Regions from separate parts of the Kribbella sp. NPDC004138 genome, predicted to be linked through region 1. Evidence: riboswitches for the same ligand, from Rfam matches in the RefSeq annotation. Region 1 holds a riboswitch; each other region holds the start of a gene.

The links. A riboswitch is a leader RNA that binds a small molecule or an ion and turns the genes downstream of it on or off. The one in region 1 is predicted to bind cobalamin.
Region 2: linked by a shared signal. The riboswitch ahead of ACWEOO_RS23835 (CbtB domain-containing protein) and the one ahead of ACWEOO_RS11825 (ribonucleoside-diphosphate reductase subunit alpha) in region 1 are both predicted to bind cobalamin.
Region 3: linked by a shared signal. The riboswitch ahead of cobN (cobaltochelatase subunit CobN) and the one ahead of ACWEOO_RS11825 (ribonucleoside-diphosphate reductase subunit alpha) in region 1 are both predicted to bind cobalamin.
Region 4: linked by a shared signal. The riboswitch ahead of ACWEOO_RS09095 (putative cobaltochelatase) and the one ahead of ACWEOO_RS11825 (ribonucleoside-diphosphate reductase subunit alpha) in region 1 are both predicted to bind cobalamin.

What each region holds. Positions count from the first base shown of each region.
Region 1 covers NZ_JBSGFZ010000007.1:130,803-136,540, forward strand. Annotated here, with positions in the region: gene ACWEOO_RS11825 (ribonucleoside-diphosphate reductase subunit alpha) at 1-3,390, opposite strand, end outside; cobalamin riboswitch at 3,524-3,691, opposite strand; gene ACWEOO_RS11830 (DinB family protein) at 3,752-4,333, opposite strand; gene ACWEOO_RS11835 (Fic family protein) at 4,403-5,668, opposite strand.
Region 2 covers NZ_JBSGFZ010000017.1:56,831-62,568, forward strand. Annotated here, with positions in the region: gene ACWEOO_RS23825 (MFS transporter) at 1-1,243, shown strand, start outside; gene ACWEOO_RS23830 (LysE family translocator) at 1,224-1,865, opposite strand; adenosylcobalamin (AdoCbl) riboswitch at 2,227-2,319, shown strand; gene ACWEOO_RS23835 (CbtB domain-containing protein) at 2,364-2,561, shown strand; gene ACWEOO_RS23840 (CbtA family protein) at 2,567-3,319, shown strand; gene ACWEOO_RS23845 (histidine phosphatase family protein) at 3,316-3,870, shown strand; gene ACWEOO_RS23850 (alpha/beta hydrolase) at 3,928-5,031, shown strand; gene ACWEOO_RS23855 (hypothetical protein) at 5,028-5,399, shown strand; gene ACWEOO_RS23860 (hypothetical protein) at 5,456-5,738, shown strand, end outside.
Region 3 covers NZ_JBSGFZ010000005.1:260,191-265,928, forward strand. Annotated here, with positions in the region: gene cobN (cobaltochelatase subunit CobN) at 1-1,483, opposite strand, end outside; cobalamin riboswitch at 1,517-1,644, opposite strand; gene ACWEOO_RS09110 (hypothetical protein) at 1,703-2,128, shown strand; gene ACWEOO_RS09115 (DUF3500 domain-containing protein) at 2,132-3,100, opposite strand; gene ACWEOO_RS09120 (histidine phosphatase family protein) at 3,091-3,771, opposite strand; gene ACWEOO_RS09125 (cobalamin biosynthesis protein) at 3,762-4,706, opposite strand; gene ACWEOO_RS09130 (serine hydrolase) at 4,948-5,738, shown strand, end outside.
Region 4 covers NZ_JBSGFZ010000005.1:253,685-259,422, forward strand. Annotated here, with positions in the region: gene ACWEOO_RS09085 (cobyrinate a,c-diamide synthase) at 1-614, opposite strand, end outside; gene cobO (cob(I)yrinic acid a,c-diamide adenosyltransferase) at 608-1,222, opposite strand; gene ACWEOO_RS09095 (putative cobaltochelatase) at 1,224-3,281, opposite strand; cobalamin riboswitch at 3,341-3,468, opposite strand; gene surE (5'/3'-nucleotidase SurE) at 3,526-4,281, opposite strand; gene cobN (cobaltochelatase subunit CobN) at 4,294-5,738, opposite strand, start outside.

The DNA.
Region 1 (5,738 bases):
CGCCATGACGTTGGAGTTGCGCAGGCCGTCGCGCAGGACCTTCGCACGCAGCGCGTCCCAGTCCAACTGCGTGCTCCGGTCGATGATCACGTCGCCGTCGCGCGCGGTGTGCAGCAGGTCGAGCGAGTCGATCGGCAGGATCCCGCGGCTCCACAGCGATCCGTCGTACGACGAGTAGCGGCCACGCTCGGCGGCCAGCTCGCTCGAGGCCTCGATCGCGTGGTAGCTGATCTGCTCCATCGACCGGTCCGCGAACTCGACCGCCGCGTCCGACGCGTACGGGATGCGCAGCGTGAACAGCGCGTCGGCGAATCCCATCAGGCCGAGGCCGACCGGGCGGTGCCGCTGGTTGGCGCGCTCCGATTCCGGGGTCGTGTAGAAGTTCACGTCGATGACGTTGTCGAGCATCCGCACCGCGGTCTTCACGGTGTCCCGCAGCAGGTCGGCGTCGAGCCCGTCCTCGGTGAGATGAGCGACCAGGTTGACCGAGCCGAGGTTGCAGACCGCGGTCTCGTCGACGGTGGTGTTGAGGGTGATCTCGGTGCACAGGTTCGACGAGTGGACGACACCGTCGTGCTGCTGCGGCGAGCGCAGGTTGCAGGCGTCCTTGAAGGTGATCCACGGATGCCCGGTCTCGAACAGCACGGTCAGCATCCGCCGCCACAGGTCGACCGCCTTGACCCGCTTGAACACCCGGATCTCGCCGCGGTCCGCCGCCTCCTCGTACCGCACGTAAGCCGCGGCGAACGCCGCGCCGTACAGATCGTGCAGGTCCGGCACCTCGTCCGGTGAGAACAACGTCCACTCGCCCCCGGCCTCGACCCGCTGCATGAACAGATCCGGCACCCAGTTGGCCGTGTTCATGTCATGCGTCCGCCGCCGCTCGTCCCCGGTGTTCTTCCGCAGCTCGAGAAACTCCTCGACATCGATATGCCACGTCTCCAGATACGCACACACCGCGCCCTTGCGCTTCCCTCCGTTGTGGGCCAGGCCGGCGACAGTCATATAGGACTCGTCGACGTCGACCTCGAGGTCATGCACGACCGGAACCGACGGGATCGCGCGGACCTCGCGCACGCGGGAGAAGACCATTCCTTCGTGGGCGATCCAGTTGAGCTTGCGGATCGGAGTCACTCCGAACAGCTCGGCGATTCCCGGAACCGCGGGAATGCGGAGATCGAACGCCTTCACCGGTTTGGAGAAAGTGATCTCGGACCCGTCTGAGCGCCGGCCGACATGATGGCCTTCGCGTACCCGGAACTGACCGGCTGTTGGAACTCCGAGCCGAAGCAGTTGGTAGCGCAGGCCGTTGGCGAGAGCTTTGGACGTGGTGGTGAAATAGAGTTCCTTGCCGCGTGATACGCCACCGTCGGTTTCGAGAAGGCCACGGATGAGGGCAAGCGTCTGACTGGGCGGAAGATGCGCGAGTCGCGGCGCGATCCGTTTCGTGCCGTCACCGTCGTACAGGTCCTTGCGTGTGAACGGCAGAGTCGCCTCACCCTGCCCGCTGATGCGTCCGGTCATCGGGTCACGCAACGGTCCATGTCCGGAGGCCCAGCGGATCTGTGTGTAGGTGTCGCCACGACCCGTCTCCCAGAAGTGGATGCCGCGCGACGTCAGGTACGCACGAACGAAGGACAGATGCGTATCGCGCGTCGGATTGCCGCAAACACCCCACTCGTAGCCATCCTTCGACGCGTGGCCGTCGCCGAGGAGAATGCCGTACAGCCGTGCGTCGTCATCGGTGAGACCGACGGGGACGATCTCCTCCGGAACTACCTGACCGATGTAGTCACCCTGACTGATCATTCCCGCCTCGACCCACCCGGCCTTGACCTTTCCGTTCTTGAGCCACCGGAAAGTGCGCTCGTTGCTCTGCTCCAGCGGGACGCCCTGGATTGCGTAGAACGGGTGCCCCGACGTCACCACGAGTGGGTCGATCGAGTGCTTGACATCGAGCTCCACCATCGGGCCGTCCTGGTCGTAGGTGAAGGTCTTCGTCACCTCGCGATAGCGGCCGCTGGCACCGAGGACGAGGTCGCCGACCTTGACGTCGCGGATCGCTGTCGCGCCGCCCGCGGTGTAGACGAGCGTGTCAGGCGCGAAGCACTGATTTACCGCGACAGCGGTGTCGTTCGCGACCTTCAGGAAGGGGACGACGCCTTGGGACTCGCCGTTGGTGCCGCGGATGTGGGCGCCGATGCCGCGGACCGGCGTCCAGTCGTTGCCGAGGCCGCCGGAGTACTTGGCGAGGAGGGCGTTGTTGCGGATGCCGGTGAAGATGCCGGACAGGTCGTCGTCAACGGTGGTGAGGAAGCAGGACGACAACTGGGGCCGCGTGGTGCCGGAGTTGAACAGGGTCGGCGTCGAGGACATGAAGCGGAACGAGCTGAGCAGTTCGTAGAACTCGATCGCCCGTGCGTCGCGGTCGTCCTCGCGCAGCGCCATCCCCATCGCGACCCGGAGGAAGAACGCCTGCGGCAACTCGTAGCGCACTTTGCCGAGGTGCAGCAGGTAGCGGTCGTACAGGGTCTGCAGACTGAGGAAGGTGAAGTTCAGATCGGCGTCGGGCTTGATCGCCGCCGCGAGCCGGGCAAGGTCGAAGCGGCCGAGCTCGGGGTCGAGCTGCCCGGCGTCGATGCCGACCTGGATGTAGCGCGGGAAGTAGTCGGCGTACGCGGCGGTCATGTCGGCTTGGCTGGCCTGACGGGGCTCGCCGTGGACACGGCCGAGCGCCTCGCGGCGGATCTGGTCCAGCAGCAGGCGGGACGCGGCGTAGCTGTACTGCGGCTCGGTCTCGACAGACGCCCGGGCGGCCATGACGAGGGCGAGCTCGACCTCGTGCTCGGCGATGCCGTCGTAGCAGGCGCCGAGCGTCTCGTTCAGGATCTTCTCGGGGTCGACGGCGTCGAGTCCGGCGGCGGCCTCGGCGACGACCACCCGGAGCCGGTCGACGTCGAGCGTCGCCCGGCTGCCGTCGGCCGCACGGACGGTGAGCGGCGGAGGCTCGGTGACACCCGCCGCGTCGGCGGGAGTGCGCGCCTTGGTCCGCTCCTCGCGATACAGGACGTAGGCGCGGGCGACCTGGTGCTCGCCGGCGCGCATCAGCGCCAGCTCGACCTGGTCCTGGATGTCTTCGACCTGCACGCTGCGGGCGCTGGCGCCGCGGCTGGTCAGGGCGGTGACGACCCGGCCGGTCAGGTCGGTCACCAGATCGCGGACCCGGTGCGTGCCGCCGGCCTCGGAGCCCTCGACGGCGAGGAAGGCCTTGGTCATGGCGACGGAGATCTTGGTGGCGTCGAACGGTGTGCTGCTGCCGTCGCGGCGGACGACGGTGAGCTCCGTCCGGAGGTCTGCGGTGGCCGCAGCCGATGAGGAAGCAATGGTCACAGGTGTGTGCTCCAGGAGAGTTCGGAGACCCGGGACCACGCGAGCGGACGCACGACGGGACCGGCGGCACCGGCCGGGAACACCGCCGTCACGCCCTGCGATCCACCCGCGAGATCTCGGACCGCGTGCACCGGCGGTGCACGCGCCGGTGGCAGGTATCCGGACTCGCGGGCACCGTTCGACAGCGTGTCCGCTCACCGTTGCGGGGCAGCTCCGGAGTTGCACCGGATTCCCCTGTTGCCCCGGGACGATCAACATCTTGTGGTGTGGATCGCCCCGAACCACCAGCAGTAGTGATGCTAGGCGGAGTCTCCTAGATCTTGTGGTAGCGCCATGCCGCGTGTCGCACATGTTGTGGTCCTCACGCCGCGACCGCGTAGAGGTCCTGCAGAGTCATGATCTCGGAGCCGTGATGGATCAGCTCACGGTTCAGCCGGAGGATGACGTGGCCGAACGGCTCGGAGGCGTCCAGTTCGTTCGCCTGGCTCAGGCCGACCGTCATCGCCTCGTCCTCGTCCAGGGCGGCGATCGCGTCCTGCCAGGCCTCGACCCAGTGGGTCAGCCAGGCCACCGCGTCTTGGGCGTTGCCGTGCAGGGTGATGTCGTCACGCCCCTGCCGGCTCTCGCCGAACGTCCACTCCCAGCGCTCGAAGAACATCTCGGTCAGGTGCGCGATCAGCCACGCGATCGTGCGTGGCCCGCGATGGTCCGGCTCGGCGGGCCACTGCGCGACCCACTCGCCGGAGCCGAGCGCGCGGAACTGCCCGGCATAGTGCCGCCGGACGACGGTGAGCGCTTCGCTGCTCGGTCGCCAGAAGTACTGCTCGTCGGTCAGTTGGGCGAGTCGTCCGGACAGCACCATCCAGCTGAAGCCGAGTTGTCCGCGGACCATCGCCATCGCCGACGGCCGGTGCAGGATGTCCCAGTCGAACGCCTCCGGCATCACAACTCCCCTGTACGATCGAACATGTGTTCGAATTCTTGCTCGATCGCGACCGGAAAGTCAAACCACCTAGTGTGTCGGTCGTGGCCTCGACGGGACCGGTCTGCTAGGCGGCTCGACCCGGGTGTCCGCGGCCGGGCTCGCGAACCGGCGCTCCAGCAGCGTGAAGGCGTCGATCAGCTCCGGCGCCTCGTAGACGCGGTTGCGGCGCCCGTCCGTGATCTCGCGCAGGATGCCCGCCTCGACCAGCCGGGCCAGGCCCTGGTTCGCGGCCTGTTGCGAGCGGTCGATGAGCTGAGCCGCGGCGGCGAGGGTGAGGACCGGCGCGGCCGGCAGCGCCTCGATCAGCAGCTCGGCCGCGGAGCCGGCCCGCACCGGGTCCGCGCGCTCCCGCCAGGCAGCTTTCAGGTCGGCGGCGGTCTGCTCGAAGCGCGCGGCCTCGGCGGTCGCGTGCGTGCAGGCGGTCGCGAACATCCGCAACCACGGGTTCGCGGCCGCGCGGGCCTTCGCGGTCGTCGCGCGTCCGACGTACCGGAATGCGGTCAGAGTGTCGACGTACTCCGCGGCGTGGGTGGCGAGTGCGAGCGAGACCGGCGGCACGGTGCGCGTGACCAGCCCGTCGGCGCGGAGGATCAGGTGGATCAGCGCACGGCCGGTGCGGCCGTTGCCGTCGGCGAAGGGGTGGATCGTCTCGAACTGCGCGTGCGCGATCGCGGTCTTGGCCAGCACCGGCAGCGCTGACTCGCGCACGAACGTCATCAGATCCGCGAGCAGGTCCGGGATCAGCTGGGCCGGCGGCGGCACGTAGTAGGCCTCGGCGGGGGAGCGGCCGCCTATCCAGTTCTGCAGGTAGCGGATCTCGCCGCCGTACTCCGGGGTCGGCGAGTGCGCCATCAGCCGGCGATGCGCCTCGAGCAGGTGCTCGACCTCGAGCTTGTCGCCGGCCTGAACCGACTCGGTCACCCACGTCATCGCGTCCACCGCACCGAGGACCTCCTCGGCGGTCACGTCGTGCACGCGGTCGCGCAGTACGTCGGCCTTCAGCAGCCGGCGCGCACCGACGACGAGGCCTTCGATGTGCGACGACCCGACCGCTTCGGCGCGGAGCAGCAACCGCGCCAGCGCCTCGCTGTTGGTCAGCACGGCAGCGGTCGCGTCCAGGCGGGCCAGGTCGCCGGCGGCGTCCTCGAGCAGCGCCAGGACGTCGTCGCTGAGGTCGAACTCGCGCCCGGCCAGCGGATCCGGGAAGTACAGCTCGTACGACCCGCCCAAGCGCTCCGCCCGGGTGAACCCGTCGGGGTGCCCGGGCCAGCGGTGCAACTCAACCCGTGCCATAGCCTTATTCAAGCTTATCCACAAACCTTGAACAAGGGCTGTGGAAAACCAACACCGCCTGGACCCCGGT
Region 2 (5,738 bases), on a different contig from region 1:
GCCGACCGTCGCGCAAGCGCTGGACGGCCTCAGCCTGTACGCGCTCGCGTTCGGCGGACCGCTCGCCTCCGGCGTGGTCGCGATGGTCGTCTCCGGCACCTGGAGCGACCTGAAAGGCCCGACCCGTCCGCTCTGGCACGGTACGGCGTGGTTCCTGGCCGGCCTGCTGATCGCCGGCCTGGCACCCTCGATGGAGATCCTGGTCGCGGGCCGGATCATCCAGGGCTTCGGCTCCGGCCTGCTCACGGTCGCGCTGTACGTCGTCGTCGGGCAGCTGTACCCGGCGCGTCTCCGCCCGCGGATCTTCGCCGCGTTCGCGACCGGCTGGGTCGTACCGTCGCTCGTCGGGCCCGCGATCGCCGGGCTGATCGTCGAACACACCAGTTGGCGGCTCGTCTTCCTGGCCGTCCCGGTGATCGCGGTCCCGGCCGCACTCGTGATGCGTCCCGGCCTGGCCCGCGGCAGCGCGTACGACGTACGGCAGGGGAAGCTGTGGGACAAGCGGGCGCTGTGGGCGATCGCGGCCGCGGTCGGTGTCGGCCTGCTGCACTACGGCGGGCAGCAGCGTGGCGCCGTACAGCTGGCACTGCTGGCGATCGGTCTGGCCGGGGTGATCGCGTTCGGTCCGCGGCTGCTGCCGTCCGGGACCTTCGCCTTCGGGCGCGGGCTGCCGTCGGTGATCGCGCTGCGCGGTCTCGTCGCGGCGGCCGGGTTCGGCGCCGAGGTGTTCCTGCCGTTGATGCTCACCCGCGAACGCGGCCTGTCGCCGGCGCTCGCCGGACTCGTCCTGACGGTCAGCGCGCTGAGCTGGAGCGCTGCGTCGTGGTACCGCGGCCGGCCGAACCAGCCGTTCTCACACGCGGTCTTCCTGCAGGCGGGCATGCTCGCGATCCTGCTCGGCATCGTGACCGCGGCGCTGACGCTCGACCCGCACGTACCGGTGCTGGTCGGCATCCTCGGCTGGAGCCTGACCGGCCTCGGGATGGGGACCGTGTTCCCGACGCTGTCCGTGCTGGTGCTGGAGTACTCCGAGCGCGACGAGCAGGGCGCCAACAGCTCGGCCCTGCAGCTCAGCGACTCGTTGTCGACCGCAACGATCCTCGCGATCGGCGGGTCGTTGTTCGCGGCGCTGGAGCCACATTCCGCGATGACGGCGTACCTGGTCGCATTCGGTCTCCCGGCGCTGCTCGCACTGCTCGGCGTCCCGGCAGGACGGCGTACGGCTATTCCTTCGAGCCGGTGACCGCGATGCTGGCGCCGAGGCCGATGATCATCAGGCCGCCGGTGCCGCCGACGAGCTCGAGCCGGCGCGGCGACCGCGCGAACCACTCCCGCGCCGTACCGGCCACGAACGCCCAGACACTGTCCGAGCAGAGCGCGATCAGGATGAAGATCGTGCCGAGCACCAGGATCTGAGCCCACGCCGGCGCAGCCGCGCCCTTGTCCACGAACTGCGGCAGCACCGCCGCGAAGAACACCGCCGTCTTTGCGTTCGTCACCCCGACCAGGAACCCCTGCCGGATCGTCCGACGCGTCGTGCTCGGCTTCGCCGTACCCCGCATCGCCTCGACCAGCGACTTCCGCGACCGGAACGCCTGCACGCCGAGATAGATCAGGTACGCCGCACCCGCCAGCTTCACCACCGTGAGCGCGACCGCGCTCGCCGCAATCAACGTCCCCAGCCCGAGCGACACCGCCCCGAGCAGAATCGCGGCGCCGAGCGTGTTCCCCACCATCGTCAACACGGCTTCCCGCCGCCCGACCGCCAAGGCGCGACCGACGATGAACAGCACACTGGGGCCCGGCACGACGATGATGATCAGCGCGGTGATCGCAAACGCGACCAGATGATGAGCGGACGGCATGCCGCTCAGGATAAGCCGCCCCACCCGCACTCCGCAGGTGCTTACTTCGTCACGGGGCCCCTCAGCGCACTTGCTTCGCGCGCTCCGACCCGCCCCGCTTGGCGCGGGTGTCGAGTCGGCTTCTGGCTGGTCGCGGCCTTCGACCCCGAGTCGTGGCGTTTGGCTCCCGGGCCCTGCGCCGAGTCGTGGATATCGGTCCGTTCTCACCGCCAATCTCCACGACTCGACGACCCCGGCCGGAACGCGTGGCTGGTCGTACCTGCGCCGCGTGGCCCCGGGGTGCGCAGGTGGGATTGGTCACCGGCGCGCCGGGGTGCGTTGACCGGGGGTTGGTGGGGACCTTACGGTTCGAGGGTCAACCTGCGGTGCCATGAGGGAAGCCGGTGCGAATCCGGCGCGGCCGCGCCACTGTGATCGAGTTTCGGCTCGTAAGTCAGGACGCTCGGGCATCGCAGCCTTTCGAAGGGGACGCGCACTTCCCCAGGAGGTTCAGTTCAGATGGCAGCTCCTGCCCGCTCGGTCGCCGTACCGGCTCTTTCTCCCAGGCTCCTCGCCGTCGCGCTGCTCAGCGTCGGCCTGATGTTGCTGCTCGCGTATCTGGTCGGGTTCGACCAGGGTGCGGTGTCTCGTTCGGGGATGTTCCTGCACGAGCTGATGCACGACGGTCGGCATCTGCTCGGCGTGCCCTGCCACTAGATCAGATGCGCACCTTCGGACAGCTCCTGGTGCGCGGACTGATCGTCGGACTCTTCGCCGGCCTGCTGGCCGGATCGTTCGCCTACGCGCTGGGCGAGTCGCGTGTCGACGCGGCGATCGCGATCGAAGAGGCCGGTGCCGCGCACTCCCATGACCATGACCAGGCCCATGAGCACGGCGACGACCACGGGGAAGAACCGCTGGTCAGCCGCGAAGGCCAGAAGGCCGGTCTGTTCCTCGCGACCAGCTTGTACGGCGTGGCGCTCGGCGGTCTGTTCGCCGTCGCGTACACGCTGCTGCGCCGCAAGCTCGGCACCGGCAACGACGCGTACGCCGCGCTCGGACTCGCCGCGGCCGGTTTCGTCGGCGTCGTACTGGTCCCGTTCCTCAAGTACCCGCCGAACCCGCCCGCGGTCGGTGATCCGGAGACGATCACCAAGCGGACCGTCACGTATCTGCTGACGCTGGTGATCGGCCTGCTGGCGGTCTGGGCCGGTGTCGCGCTGTCCCGGTGGGCGGCGCGGTACGGCGAGGTCGCCCGGCTCGCGGGCGGTGTCGCCGGGCTGGTCGTCACCGTCGTGGCGGCGTACCTGATTCTGCCGCGGATCAACGAGGTTCCGGAGTCGTTCCCCGCTACGCTGCTGTGGCAGTTCCGGTTCGCCTCGCTCGGTACGCAGGCGACGCTGTGGCTCCTGCTCGGACTCGGGTATGCGGTCGCGGTGGACCGCCGGCCGGCCCGAGAAAAGGTAGCGATGTGACGGGGTTGACCTTGGTCGCGCACGCCTTGACGCCTGCGCTGCGTGGACTCGTGCTCGGTGGTGACGCCGAGCCGGATCGGGCGAGTGTCGAGACGGCGCGCGAGTTGAAAGTGGCCGCGGATGCGGCGTACGCCGGTCCGGAGCGGGCCGCCGTACGCACGGCGGCGGCGCTCGGGCTCGACCCGGTGGTGGAGCCGGCGTTGCGCGATCGCGAATACGGCGACTGGGCCGGACGCGGGCTGGAGGAATTGCTCGCGTCCGATCCGTCGGGCGTTGCGGCGTGGCTGGATCGGCCGCACACCGCGACACCGAACGGCGAAACCGAGAACGACGTGATCGCCAGGGTCGCCGACTGGCTGGGCGACGTCGCGGCGCGGGACCACGGCTCGGCGGTCGTGGTCGTCCACCCGGCGATCGTCCGCGCGATCGTCCTGTACGTCGTGGACGCGCCGGCGGAGTCGCTGCGCCACGTCGACGTACGCCCGCTCGCGGCGGTCAACCTCTCGCACCACTCGGGCAACTGGTCACTTTCCCTGGCCCCCTGGAGCTGACAAACTGCGGTTGGCCCGGTTACACGCCCAGGTGACCGGCTGTCACGGGGAGTCACGATGGCTGAGTCCGACCAGCTTGCCGAGCGGTTCCGTGCGAATCATGCCCTGCTCGTCGCGGCCCGCGATCGTCTGCAGAGTGCGGTCGACGCCGAGACCGCGACCGATGCGGACAAGAAGCGGCTGGCGACGATCGAGGAGCTGCTCACCCCTGTCACGGTGTCCGAGCTGGATGCCGACGGCAACGTCATCGAGGTGCAGCGGCCGCGGCAGTTCTACTCGGTGGACCCCGACGGTCAGGGGCGTGCGGTCGAGGTGCTCGGCGACCTCCAGCAGGCGCAGAACGTCGCGGTGCTGGTGCCCGGCATGGGGAACAGCCTCGACACGTTCCGCGGACAGTCGGACCGCGGCGACCTGATCAAGCAGGAAGCCGGCCCGGGTACGGCGGTCGTGGTGTGGCTCGACTACGACTCGCCGCAGGGCCTGGTGGAAGCGGCGAGCAAGGACGCGGCGATCGAGGGCGGCCCGCGGCTCGCGGGGTTCGTCACCGAGCTCGACGAGCTCAAGTCCGAGGACGCCGAGGTCACGCTGGTCGCGCACTCGTACGGCACGGACGTGGCCGCGCAGGCGGTGATGGCGGGCGCCCGGCCGAAACGGCTGGTGATGACGGGATCGCCAGGAATCGCGAAGTACATCGACGAGGCCGCGGACTTCGTGCAGCCGCCGACCCGGTTGTACACCGAGCGCGCCCCGGGCGACTACGTCTCGTACTCGGAGTGGCACGGGCCCGATCCGGCGACCTTCCCGGACGCGATCCGGATGGCGACCGCCGACCCGCGGGGCGACGACCCGGTGTCGGTGCACTGGCACAACGAGTACTACCGGCCGAACAGCGAGGCGCTGCGCAACATCGGCCGCGTGGTCCGGGGCGATCTGGGGCACATCACCACCACGAACACCAGCCGGGCGACCGAGACCAAACTCTTCCTCGGTACGTCGTGGGGCGGTGCGCTGAACGGTGTCGCGGGCGCGGCGTCGAGGGTGTACGACGGAATCGTGGCGCTCACCAAGCCGTCGAAGCAGTCGGCCGGCTCCGCCGCCGGGCAGACCGCGGCGCACCGGACGAACAGCGCGGCACGAGGCCCGGAAGGGCGGCAGCGATGACGAGCGACCGGGAGTTCCTGCGCAGCGAGTTGCTCGCGGTGGCGGAAGCCGTCGTACCGGATCAGCGTCCGGTCGTCACGCACGACCCGGGGCCGGTGAATCCCGGCGTCCTGTTCGACGGTCGCGGCACGGCCACGGTCTGCCGGGTCACCGTCGAGACCGGCAACCCGAAGGCGCCCGACCCGTCCGCGACGGTCGACGCCGCGGCCGCGACACTCCGCGCGCGGGGCTGGACCGCGGACGTCGTACCGGAGGAGGACGGTCACTATCGCGTCGCGGCCAGCCGCGACGGCTTCGACGTCGCCGTCCACGCCTGGGCGACGGACTGGCGGATAACGTTCACCGGGGAGACACCGGTCGTTTCTTGACGGCCGAAACGCGGCGTGTCCTCGCGAGCCTTGGCCGCACGGTGTATCACGGAAGCGTGACCCTGACCGAAGCCCGCAACTTCCTCCGCTCGGAACTCCTCGCGGTGGCAGCCACTGTCGTCCCTGACCAGAAGCCGACGGTGACGCAGGACGTCGGCCCCGTCGACCAAGGTGCGCTGTCCGACGAGAGCGGACCCGAGTCGGTCTGCACGATCACCGTCGAAACCGGCGATCCGACCACCGCCGCCCCCGATCCCGGGGCCCAGATCGGCTTCGCCGCCGAGACCCTGGAGTCCCGCGGCTGGAAGGTGACCGTGTCCGAGCCCGTCGAAGGCCGCC
Region 3 (5,738 bases), on a different contig from region 1:
ACGGCGCCATGTCCGGATCGTGGTAGATCGCCACCGGGTTCTCGCCGAAGCCGCGCGGCGGCTGGATCATCAGCACGACGTTCCCGAACCGCAACGCGGCCAGCGCGATCGCGGGCTCCGCGCCGGACGTGTCGACGTACAGCTCCCCCGGTGCCTCCCCCCACGCCTCGGTCATTGCCGTCCGCAACGACTCGGGCACGCCGCCGAACCAGCGGGCGTACGTGGACGCCGGAACCTTGGCGACCGCGTTGGCGAGCTGCTCGTCGGTCAGCCAGTCGACGTCGTGGCCGCCCGCCGCGATCAGCCGGTGGATCAGCCCGTCGCCTTCGAGCTCGCCGACGTCGAGGCCGCCCAGGTCGTACCCGGCCTCTTGCAGCTGCCCGAGCAGCACGACCGCCGACGCCGGCGTGTCCAGCCCGACGGCGTTCCCGATCCGGGCGTGCTTGGTCGGGTACGACGACAGCACCAGCGCGATCCGCTTCTCGGCTGCGGGTATGTGCCGCAGCCGGGCGTGCGCGACCGCGATACCGGCCAGCCGCGCGCACCGCTCCGCATCCGGCGCGTACCGGGCCAGGCCGTCGGCGTCGTACGACTTGAACGAGAACGGGATCGTGATCAGCCGCCCGTCGAACTCCGGGATCGCCACCTGCGTCGCCGCGTCCAGCGGGCTGACGGCCGCATCGCTGTCCACCCACTGCTCGCGCGTCGACGTCAGCGCCAGGCCCTGGATCAACGGAATGTCGAGCGAGGCCAGCGCACCGGCGTCCCACGCGTCGTCCGAGCCGCCCGCGCTCGCGTCGGCCGCGACCGATCCGCCGGCCGCGAGCAGCGTCGTCACGAGTACGTCGCACTTGCGCAGCAACTCGAACAACCCGGCGTTGTCGGGCGACGTCGGGTCGAGCCCGCGGAGCGTCCCGCAGTACACGGGCAGCGGCTGGGCGCCGGCCGCGTCGACCGCGGCCGCGAGCGCGTCCACGAAGGCGGTGTTCCCGGAGATCTCGTGTGCGCGGTAGTACACGATGCCGACCACCGGACGCCCGTCCTCGGCGTACGTCCCGCGCACGCCGTACGCCGGGAGCGCGCGCGGCGGCTCGAACTCGTCGCCGGTCAGCAGCAGCGTGTCCCGCAGGAAGCCGGCCAGGTTGCGGAGGTTGTCCGCGCCACCCTCGCGAAGGTAGGCCAGCGCCTCGGTGACCGCCCCGGCCGGGACGGTCGACAGCGACATCAGCTCCGCGTCCGGCGCGGCCTCACCGCTGACCACCACCGTGGGCTTCCCCGAGGCGAGCACAGCGTCGAGCCCGTCCTCCCACGCCCGCCGCCCGCCCAGCAGCCGCACCACAACCACATCAGCGGCGCCGAGCAGCGGACCCAGTTCGGTGAGCCCCAGCCTGGCCGGGTTGGCGACGTTCCAGCCGGCACCCGCCTCTGCTGCAGCCAGCAGATCGGTGTCAGCGGTCGAAAGCAGCAGAAGATTCGCAGCCACGCGCACAGTCCTTCCCGGGATGTCCACGTCCCGACCGGAGGTACGACGGCGGCAGTTCCTGACTCCCCCCAGAACGCGGGGTCACAGTGGCGGGACCGTCCCGGACTCACACCGGGTTCCTGCAGATGCCGTCGAATGACGCCGCGACTCTATCCGACCCAGCTCGGTCTGTGGGTCTGAGAGGATGCGGTCCAGATCACCTCGCGAAAGCGGCCACCGATGACCTCCTGGCGTAACACTGCCTCTGCCGAGGCACAGCAAACGCTCGACGACCTGTTCGACACCGCCGTCCAACTGGCGGTTGAGCACCTGGTCAAGCGCGGCGGCTTTCTGCCGTTCGCCGTCAGCGCGGCAGACGGTGAGCCGATCTCGATCGAGATGCTCGGCGAGAAGGCCGACGCACGCCGGACGATCGACTTGCTCTGGGACAGTCTGCGGGCGAGGCGGGACGATCTGATGGCGGCTGCGGTGGTCGCGGATGTGCGGCTCGGCGGCGATGGGTGGCCCGACGGCATTCAGGTGGAGGCCGAGCACCGGGACGGGATCGTGTTGAGCATCGTCGCGCCGTACCGTCGGCGGCGCCTTCGACGCGACGTCGAACTCGAGGAGTTCGGTCTCGCCGAAGGTCAGCGCCGGCTTTGGTGAGCTCTATCTGTGCATCGCGTAGTGGGCGGCCAGGAGGTCGGTGCCCCAGTCGTTGCGGACGTCGCGCCAGACCGAGTGGATGTGGTTGGCGTTGTCCTGGGTGTTGTCGTACTCGGCGAGGAACGTGGGACCCGCGATCGAGTAGTAGTGGCGGTGGCCGGTGCCGGGCTGGGTTTCGCCGGCCCAGGCGAACGTCAGGCGTTCGATGCCGTGCTCGGTGATGTCCTGCCAGGTCTGCAGGCCGATCGGCCCGGCGGCGCGGCCGACGTACTGGCCGATGAGGAGGCTGAGGAGCTGGCGCTGGTCCTCGGTCATGTCGCCGTACGCGAGGCCGCGGTGCAGGAGTGACGCGTCGGCCACCGGGTCGTGCCGGGTCAGGATGTCGTCGGGCGCGTCCGGAGAGACCAGCGCGACCTCCAGCTGTCCCGGCTCTAGTGCGTGCAGCAGCTGGAAGCCCAGGTCCTGCTCCGTGGCCAGAAACCGCCGCCCTGCCTGTGGCCCGGTCAGCACCTCGGCCGGGTTCGACCCGAGGAACTGTGGTGTGAACGCGATCGCTCCGTCCACGACCGTCACGTGCAGTGCCAGGTGGTGACCGTTCAGCCGCCAGGCCCACGGCTCCGTGCCGTTCGGGTCCCCGAGCACGCGCAGGAAGTACCGGTCGGCGACGGTCGCGCCTTCCCACTCCCCCGACGGCGGCAGGTCCGGCAGCCCGCGGACCACGATCTCGGCGTCCAGAACCGCCCAGACGTCGGCCGTACCGCGCTCGCTGCACCCGGTCGCGACCAGCCGCTCCACGAGTTTCTGCTGCGCCGGCGTCAGCTCGGTCAGGGCAAGGCCCGGCACAGGTCCCGGCAGGTACGTCCACTGCTTGTGGTCCGGGGTGTCGAAGGGTGCGCGGATCTTGCCGGCCTGGTCCGGTGTCAGGCTCGCCAGCAACTCGAGAACCGTGTCCCGCGTCTGCGCTACAACCATGCCGATCGCTCCCGTTCCGTCGGTTCGTAGGTGGTCCACTGTTCGAACGGCCGGTCCAGCTTGTACCGGAAATCCGGCTGCCGCAGCAGGACGCGTGTTTCGGCGTTCCCCGGGTTCCGCAGCGACTCGAAGAACCGCACCGACCAATGGAACCACCGCATACAGAACAGCCGCATGGTCAGGCCGTGCGAGACCAGCAGCACGTTGCGCGGGGCGTCCGCGCTCTCGAAGTCGCGGTGCATGGTCTCCAGGAACGTCGACACCCGGTCGTACACGTCCGACCCCGACTCACCGTGGGTGAACCGGTAGAAGAAGTGCCCGAACGAGTCGCGGAGCTTCTCCTGCCGCTCGATGTCCTCGGTGTCCTGGAGGTTCGCCCAGTCCTGCTCCCGCAGCCGCGGCTCCTCCCGCGGCAGCTCGATCAGGTCGTCCAACCCGAGCGAGTCGAGCGTCTGCCGGGCGCGCAGGTACGGCGAGACGTACACGCGGACCGGCTCGTTCTCGAACAGCTCCCGCAGCTCCCGCCCCGCCTTGGCGGCCTGCTCATGGCCCACCGGGGTCAACGGGACCGCATGGTCGGGGGTCCGCTCGTAGACCGTCTTGTCCAGGTTCGCCTCGGACTCGCCGTGCCGGATCAACGCGATCCGCACCGGCCGGCGGCTCAGATCCATCGCTTCCCCTTCCCGAGTACGGCCGCAAGACACACGGCGGCGATCCCGACCCGCCGCGCGAGTTCCGCCGTACGGCGCACGTCGGCGACCGTCGGCGCCGGGCCGTCACCCAGCGTGCCGCGGTCCTCCGCGTAGCTGCCGTAGCTGTTCGTACCGCCCAGCGTGAGCCCGAGCGCTCCGGCGAACGCCGCCTCGACCGGCCCGGCGTTCGGGCTCGGATGCTTCGGCGCGTCCCGGTGCCACACGGCGACGGTTTCGCGGGGGCGGCCGGATGCGAGCCCGGTCAGCAGCGCGCAGACCCGCGCCGGCAACAGGTTGACGAGGTCATCCAGCCGCGCCGACGCCCAGCCGAAGTCCTCGTACCTGGGTGAGCGATACCCGACCATCGCGTCCAACGTGTTCACAGCCCGATACCCCAGCAGACCTGGTACCCCCAGCAACCCGCCCCACAGCAGCGGCGCCACGCACGCGTCGGAGGTGTTCTCCGCGACCGACTCCACCGTCGCGCGGGCCAATTCGTCGGCCTCCAGGCCGGTCGCGTCGCGCGCACACAGGTGGCTGAGGCGATCCCGCGCACCTGGAACGTCCTTCTCCTCCAGCAGCTCAGCCATCGCCTCGGCCTCACGCTCCAGACTGCGAGCGCCCAGCACAGCCCAGGTGGCAGCGGCCGTAACCGCGGTGTGAAGCACCGAATGCCGACGGCAGGCCCGCTCAACCGCAACCCCCAGCGCCGCGGTCGCACCGACGAGCACGGCCGTGTACCCGGCCCCCCGGCGCCGGGAGTCGCCGTACATCTGCTGCTCCAGCCAACCGGCAGTCCGCCCAAACCCGGCCACCGGGTGATACCGCCGAGGATCCCCCAGCACCCGATCAGCAGCAAACCCCAGCAAAAGACCCAAAGCCCGCGACACCCTCGGCAGTCTGCCACGGCACACAGCCGGATTGTCCGTGCCACCCTCCGGCCGTGGTGACCTGGGACCAGACGCGGCGAGCGGGGACCTGGCATGACAGGTCTCCGCCTACTACTTCAGGTCTCCGCCCACCGTTTCGGGTCTCCGGTGCTCGGGGTTATCCGCTCGTGCTGGAGGTTCTTCACCCGTGTACAAGCGGAGAACCCCCAACTGCAGTGGAGAACCGGCCGTCTGCGCGGTCCTTGGTTGTGATTGGGTGAGCGGCATGGGAATCGCGGAGCTGCTCCGGCAGGTCGACGGGAGCGGGGAGTTCGGGGTCTGGCTGGGCCGGCTGGACGGTACGCCGGTGTTCGTGCACGAGGCGGAGCGGGCGCACTACTCCGCGAGCACGATGAAGCTGCCGGTGGCGATGGCGATGCTGCGCAAGGTCGACGCCGGTGAGCTGTCGATCTCCCAGCCGGTGGCGGTGCACAACGACTTCGCGTCCGCGGGCGGCGGCCGGTTCGGGGTGAACCCGGAGGAGGACGAGGCGCCGAAGACCTGGGAGCAGCTCGGCAAGAAGGTGCCGCTGGACTGGCTGGCGACCGAGATGATCACCCGGTCCAGCAACCTCGCGACCGACCTCGTGCTCGAACAGGTCGGGATCGCCGCCGCCCACGCCGAGCTGGCCGCGGCGACACTGCCCAGCTCGCCCGCACCCGAGTCCAGGATCCAGCGCGGTATCGACGACGTCCCCGCCGCGCGGGCCGGGATCAGCAACCTGATGAGCCCGGCCGGGATGGCCGGCGTGCTCGTTGCGGTGGGCAACCAGCAGGGCGAGTCCGCCGACTATCTGCGCGAGCTGCTGGCCGGCAACCAGTGGAACGGCGAGATCCCCGCGCTGCTGCCGAAAGGCACCCGCGTCGAGCACAAGAACGGCTGGGACACCCGGATCCGGCACGACGGCGGCATCGTCCGCCCCGAGGACGCCGACCCGTTCGTGCTGGTCGTCTGTACGACGTCGGAGCTGCCCGACAGCGAGGCGCAGAAGCTGATCGCCTCGATCGCGCTCGAGGC
Region 4 (5,738 bases), on a different contig from region 1:
CGCTCGGCCTGTTCGCGTTGCTCGTCGGCGGGGACGAGGCCGAGATGACGACTCGGAACCGTCAGCCGCGTGTCCCGCCGCAGCACCCCGAGCACCGGTACGCCGGTCGGTGCGACGCCCGCCCGGACCTCGGCCTCGTGCCGGTCCGTGCCGACCTTGTTCAGGATCACCCCGACGATCCGTACCTCGGTGTCGAAGGCGACGAATCCTTGGACGACGGCCCCGACGCTGCGACCGGCTGCCGACGCGTCCACCACCAGCACGACCGGCGCCATCAGCAACTTCGCGACGTGCGCGGTCGACGAGAAGCCCTCGGTTCCGAGCGCGCCGTCGTACAGGCCCATCACGCCTTCGACGACGGCGATGCCGGCGCCGGTCGCGCCGTGCGCGAAGAGCGGTCCGACCCGCTCCTCCCCCGACAGCATCGGGTCGAGGTTGCGTCCCGGCCGTCCGGTCGCGACGGCGTGGAAGCCGGGATCGATGTAGTCGGGCCCGACCTTGAAGCCCGCGACGACGTGGCCGGCCCGGCGCAGCGCCGCCATCAGCCCGACGGCCACGGTCGTCTTCCCGGCGCCGGACGACGGTGCCGCCACGACCACGCGCGGGATCACCACTCGATGCCCTTCTGGCCCTTCTGCCCGGCGTCCATCGGGTGCTTGAGCTTGGTCATCTGGGTGGCCAGGTCGGCGGCCTCGAGCAGCTTCGGGGCGGCGTCGCGGCCGGTGATCACGACGTACTGGTGGCCGGGCCGGTTGACCAGCGTGTCGACGACCTCGTCGACGTCGACCCAGCCCCACTTCATCGGATACGTGAACTCGTCGAGCACGTACAGGTCGTGGGCCTCGGCGGCCAGCCGGCGCTGGATCTCGCGCCAACCCTCGAGTGCGTCGGCGGCGTGGTCCTCCTCGGTGCCGGCCTTGCGGGACCAGCTCCAGCCCTCACCCATCTTGTGCCACTCGACCGGCCCGCCCTCACCGGTCGCGGCGTGCAGCCGGCCGAGCGCCTTGAACGCACTCTCCTCGCCGACCTTCCACTTCGCGCTCTTCACGAACTGGAAGACCCCGATGTTCCAGCCCTGGTTCCAGGCCCGCAGCGCCATCCCGAACGCCGCCGTCGACTTCCCCTTCATCTCACCGGTGTGCACCATCAGCAGCGGCCGGTTGCGGCGCTGCCGGGTGGTCAGGCCGTCGTCCGGTACGGCGACCGGTTGTCCCTTCGGCATGTCAGGCCGCCTTCCGCTCGGTCACTGCACGGACGAGGTTGCCGGCGGCAACGTCTCCGAGGTCGAGGTACTCGGCTCGGAGGTCCGACGCGAGCTCCGCGGCGAGTCCGAGCCGGACGCCGCGGTGCGGCTCACAGTCGACCACGACGGTGGCGATACCGCGGTCCGCGAGCCATCCGGCGGCCTGGCGGGCGCGGGCGAACGCGTTGTCGCCGTGGGTGGCGCGGCCGTCGGTGACGAGCACCAGGAGCGGACGCCGGCGCGGATCCCGGATCGCCGCGATCCGCAGCACCTCGGCCGCCTGCACCAGCCCTTCGGCGAGCGGCGTGCGGCCGCCGGTCGGGAGCGACTCGAGCCGTCGTACGGCGGTCTCGACGCTGCCCGTCGGCGGGAGCGCGACCGTCGCCGCGGCGCCGGCGAACGTGACCAGGCCGACGGTGTCGCGGCGCTGGTAGGCGTCGAGGAGCAGCGAGACGATCGCGGTCTTCACCTCGGCCATCCGCTTCTTCGTCCCCATCGAGCCGGAGGCGTCCACGCAGAACAGCACGAGGTTGCCCTCACGCCCTTCGCGCACCGCCAGCCGTACGTCGGTCGCGCGGACCACCAGCCCGGGACCGCTCCGCCCGCGAACGTTCTGGTGTGGCGCCGCGGCGCGCACGGTCCCCAGCACATGCGGCCGTCCGGCTTCGCGGCCCACCCGAGCGCGGTCGCCGACCACGCGACCCACCTCGGTGATGGCCCGTCCGCGCCGGCCGGCGACCCCGGCGCCGGCGCTCTGCACGCTCAGCAGACGGGCCTTGTAGGGCTCGGAGGCGCCCACAACCTCGCCACTCGGTGCGGAACCCGCGACCGCCTCGTCGCCATCCGAAGATGCGCCCGAAGGCGTGCCGTCACGGAGGTGATCCGAGTCCACCTCGGCCGACCGGTTCGCCGGGTCACCCTGGTCGGAAGGACTCACGCCGTCCTGGCAACCGTCCGAACCCTGTCCGCCCGGACCCGGGTCGTCCGGGTGGGGTGGGTCGTCGTCGGGGTCGGTGGGTGGGGTGCTGTTGTTGATGGCCTCTTCCAGCTGCTGGTCGTCCAGGCCGGGGGCGTCGAAGGGGTTCCGGCGGCGGCGGTGCGGCAGGGCGAGTTTGGCGGCGGCGCGGACGTCGTCGACCTCGACGACGGTGCGGCCGGACCACGCGGCGTGGGCGACCGCGGTGCGGGCGGTGACCAGGTCGGCGCGCATCCCGTCGACGTCGAACGACGCGCAGATCTCGGCGATCTGGCGGAGCGCGGAGTCGGTGAGGATCACCTCGGGCAGCAGGTCGCGCGCCTTCACGATCCGCTCGGCCAGTTCCCGCTGCGGGCCGTCGTGCCGGGCCGTGAAAGTCTCCGGGTCCGCCTCGTAGGTGAGCCGCGCGCGCATCACCTCCACGCGGACGGCGGGATCCCGGCTGGCGACCACGTCGACGGTCAGCCCGAACCGGTCGAGGAGCTGCGGCCGCAGCTCGCCCTCCTCCGGGTTCATCGTGCCGACGAGCACGAACCGCGCCGGGTGCGTGACCGAGACGCCGTCGCGCTCGACCGTCGCCCGCCCCATCGCGGCGGCGTCCAGGAGTACGTCGACCAGGTGATCGTGGAGCAGGTTGACCTCGTCGACGTACAGCAGTCCGCGATGCGCCGCGGCGAGCAGCCCGGGCTCGTACGCGGTGACGCCCTCGGCGAGCGCCTTCTCCAGGTGCAGCGAGCCCAGCACCCGGTCCTCGGTCGCGCCGACCGGCAGCTCGACCAGCCGCGCTGCCCGCACGGACCGCTCCCCGGTGTGCGGACCGTCCGGGCAGGCGGGATCCGGGTGGTCGGGATCGCACGAGAACCGGCAGCCGGCGACGACGTCCACGGGCGGCAGGACCTCGGTGAGAGCGCGGACGGCGGTCGACTTCGCCGTCCCCTTCTCGCCGCGGATCAGCACCCCGCCGATGGCCGGCGAGATCGCCGCCAGGATCAGCGCGAGCTGGAGATCGTCCATCCCGACGATCGCGGTGAACGGGAAGCTGGTCGAACGCACGGACCGCATCGGCGGTGGATCCCTTTCGTCGAGCGGGTGTCCACGCCCGCTACGGCACTGGTACGCCGGCAGCCCGGCGGACGACCGCGGATGTCCTGGCTTCCAGGGATCAGACCCTGGTCACAGTGGCGGGACCGCCCCGGACTCCCAGCACGCTGGTCACCGGTGTTCCTCCACACTCGTCGGCCCGATCATGGCACACCCGCGCGCCCCACAACGCACCCCGGTCACGTGGTCCTCACCACGTACGGCTTCAGCGGGTCAGGCGTTTGGCGAGCGCTGTCGCGGCTGCGTCGTCCCTGACCTCGCGGATGCCGACGATCGGTGTGACGGTGACGAAACCGTCGGCGAGGAACGCCTCGTCGGTGCCCGGGACCGGGGTGGCCTGGGTGCGCTCGACGACGATCATCGGCTCGCCCGTCGGAGCGGTCGCACCGACCAGCCGGGTACGCCGGGGCACGGCCAGCGACGCGTGCCGGACGCCGGCCAGCTGTTCCAGCGGGCGGTCCGGGACGTTGATCGTCAGCACCGTCCCGCCCGGCTCGTCCGCGATCCACCCGAGCGCCTCACCGGCGATCGTCGCCGCGGTCGGCCAGTGCGCCGGGTTCTCGGAGTCGATGCTGACGGCGACCGCCGACGTACCGGTCTCGGCCGCGGTCAGCGCCGCCGCGACGGTGCCCGAGTGGAAAATCGACACGCCGATGTTCAGCCCGCGGTTGATGCCCGACAGCACCAGGTCCGGCGTCGGCCCGAACGAACCGGCCTGCGCCATCGTCACCGCCTGCGCCGGAGTGCCCTCGATGCCGATGAACGTGACGCCGTTCTCCACGTCGGATGCGGTCCGGACCGGCCGCCCGACCATCCCCGCGCGGGCCGATCCGACGCCGCTCTCGTCGAGCATCGGGGCCACCACGAGTACGTCGTACCCGAGCTCGGCGATCGCCGGCGCGAGCGCCCGGATGCCTGGAGCGCGGTAACCGTCGTCGTTCGTGATCAGGACTCGCGGCATGTCCCTACCCAATCAGGCGCGGTCCTCGATGTCACCTTCCGTCTCAAGGACTGCGTTGCGTAGCGTCTCGAGCGCTTCCGCCGACGGCTCCGCCCACAGGCCGCGCTGGGCGGCCTCGAGGAGGCGCTCCGCGATGCCGTGCCGCGCCCACGGGTTCGACGTCCGGAAGAACTCGGCCATCTCCGGATCGGCGACGTACTGCGTGGTCAGCGACTCGTACATCCAGTCGTCGACCACACCCGCGGTCGCGTCGTACCCGAACAGGTAGTCGACCGTCGCGGCCATCTCGAACGCGCCCTTGTACCCGTGCCGCCGCATCGCGGCCATCCACCGCGGGTTCACCACGCGGGCCCGGAAGACCCGCTTGGCCTCCTCCTCGAGCGTCCGGGTCTTCACCTGCGCGGGGACCGCGGAGTCGCCGACGTACGCCTTCGGGTTGGCGCCGGTGAGGTGCCGGACCATCGCGACCATGCCGCCGTGGTACTGGAAGTAGTCGTCGGAGTCCATGATGTCGTGCTCGCGGGTGTCCGCGTTCTTCGCCGCCACCTGGATCCGGGCGTACGCGCGCTCCATCGAGCCGCGGGCCTCGGCGCCGTCCAGGTCCTTGCCGTACGCGTACCCGCCCCACACCGCGTAAACCTCGGCCAGCTCGGCGTCGGTGCGCCAGTTCCGGGCGTCGACGAGCGGCAGCAGGCCGGCGCCGTACGACCCGGGCTTGGAGCCGAACACGCGGGCCGTCGCCTGCCGTACGTCGTTGCCCGCCGCAACATCGGTGTCCACGTGCGCCTTGAGGAAGTTGTCCGCCGGCGACTCGTCGAGGGCGGCGACCGTACGGACCGCCTCGTCGAGCAGCGCGACGACATGCGGGAAGGCGTCCCGGAAGAAGCCGGAGATCCGGATCGTCACGTCGATCCGCGGCCGGCCGAGCTCCTCCAGGCCGACCACCTCGAAGCTCGTGACGCGACGGGACGCGTCGTCCCAGACCGGCCGGCAGCCGAGCAGCCAGAGCACCTCGGCGAGGTCGTCGCCCTGCGTGCGCATCGCCGACGTACCCCAGACGGTGAGGCCCACGGACCGCGGCCATTCCCCGGTCTCGGCCTGGTGCCGCGCCAGCAGCGAGTCGGCCAGCGCGACCCCGACGTCCCAGGCGTTACGGCTCGGGATCGCCTTCGGGTCCACCGCGTAGAAGTTGCGCCCGGTCGGCAGCACGTTGACGAGCCCGCGCGTGGGCGACCCCGAAGGCCCGGCCTCCACGAACCGCCCGTCCAGCGCCCGCAGCACGTTCCCCAGCTCGTCCGGCGTCCGCGCGAGCCGCGGAACAACTTCGGTCGCTGCAAAGGTCAGCGACGCCTCGACCTCGGGACAGTCCCGGGCCAGCACCTCGGCGACCACCACCGGAACCTTCGTCGCGTCCCAGCTCAGCGTTTCCATCCCGAGCACCAGCTTCCGCGCGACAG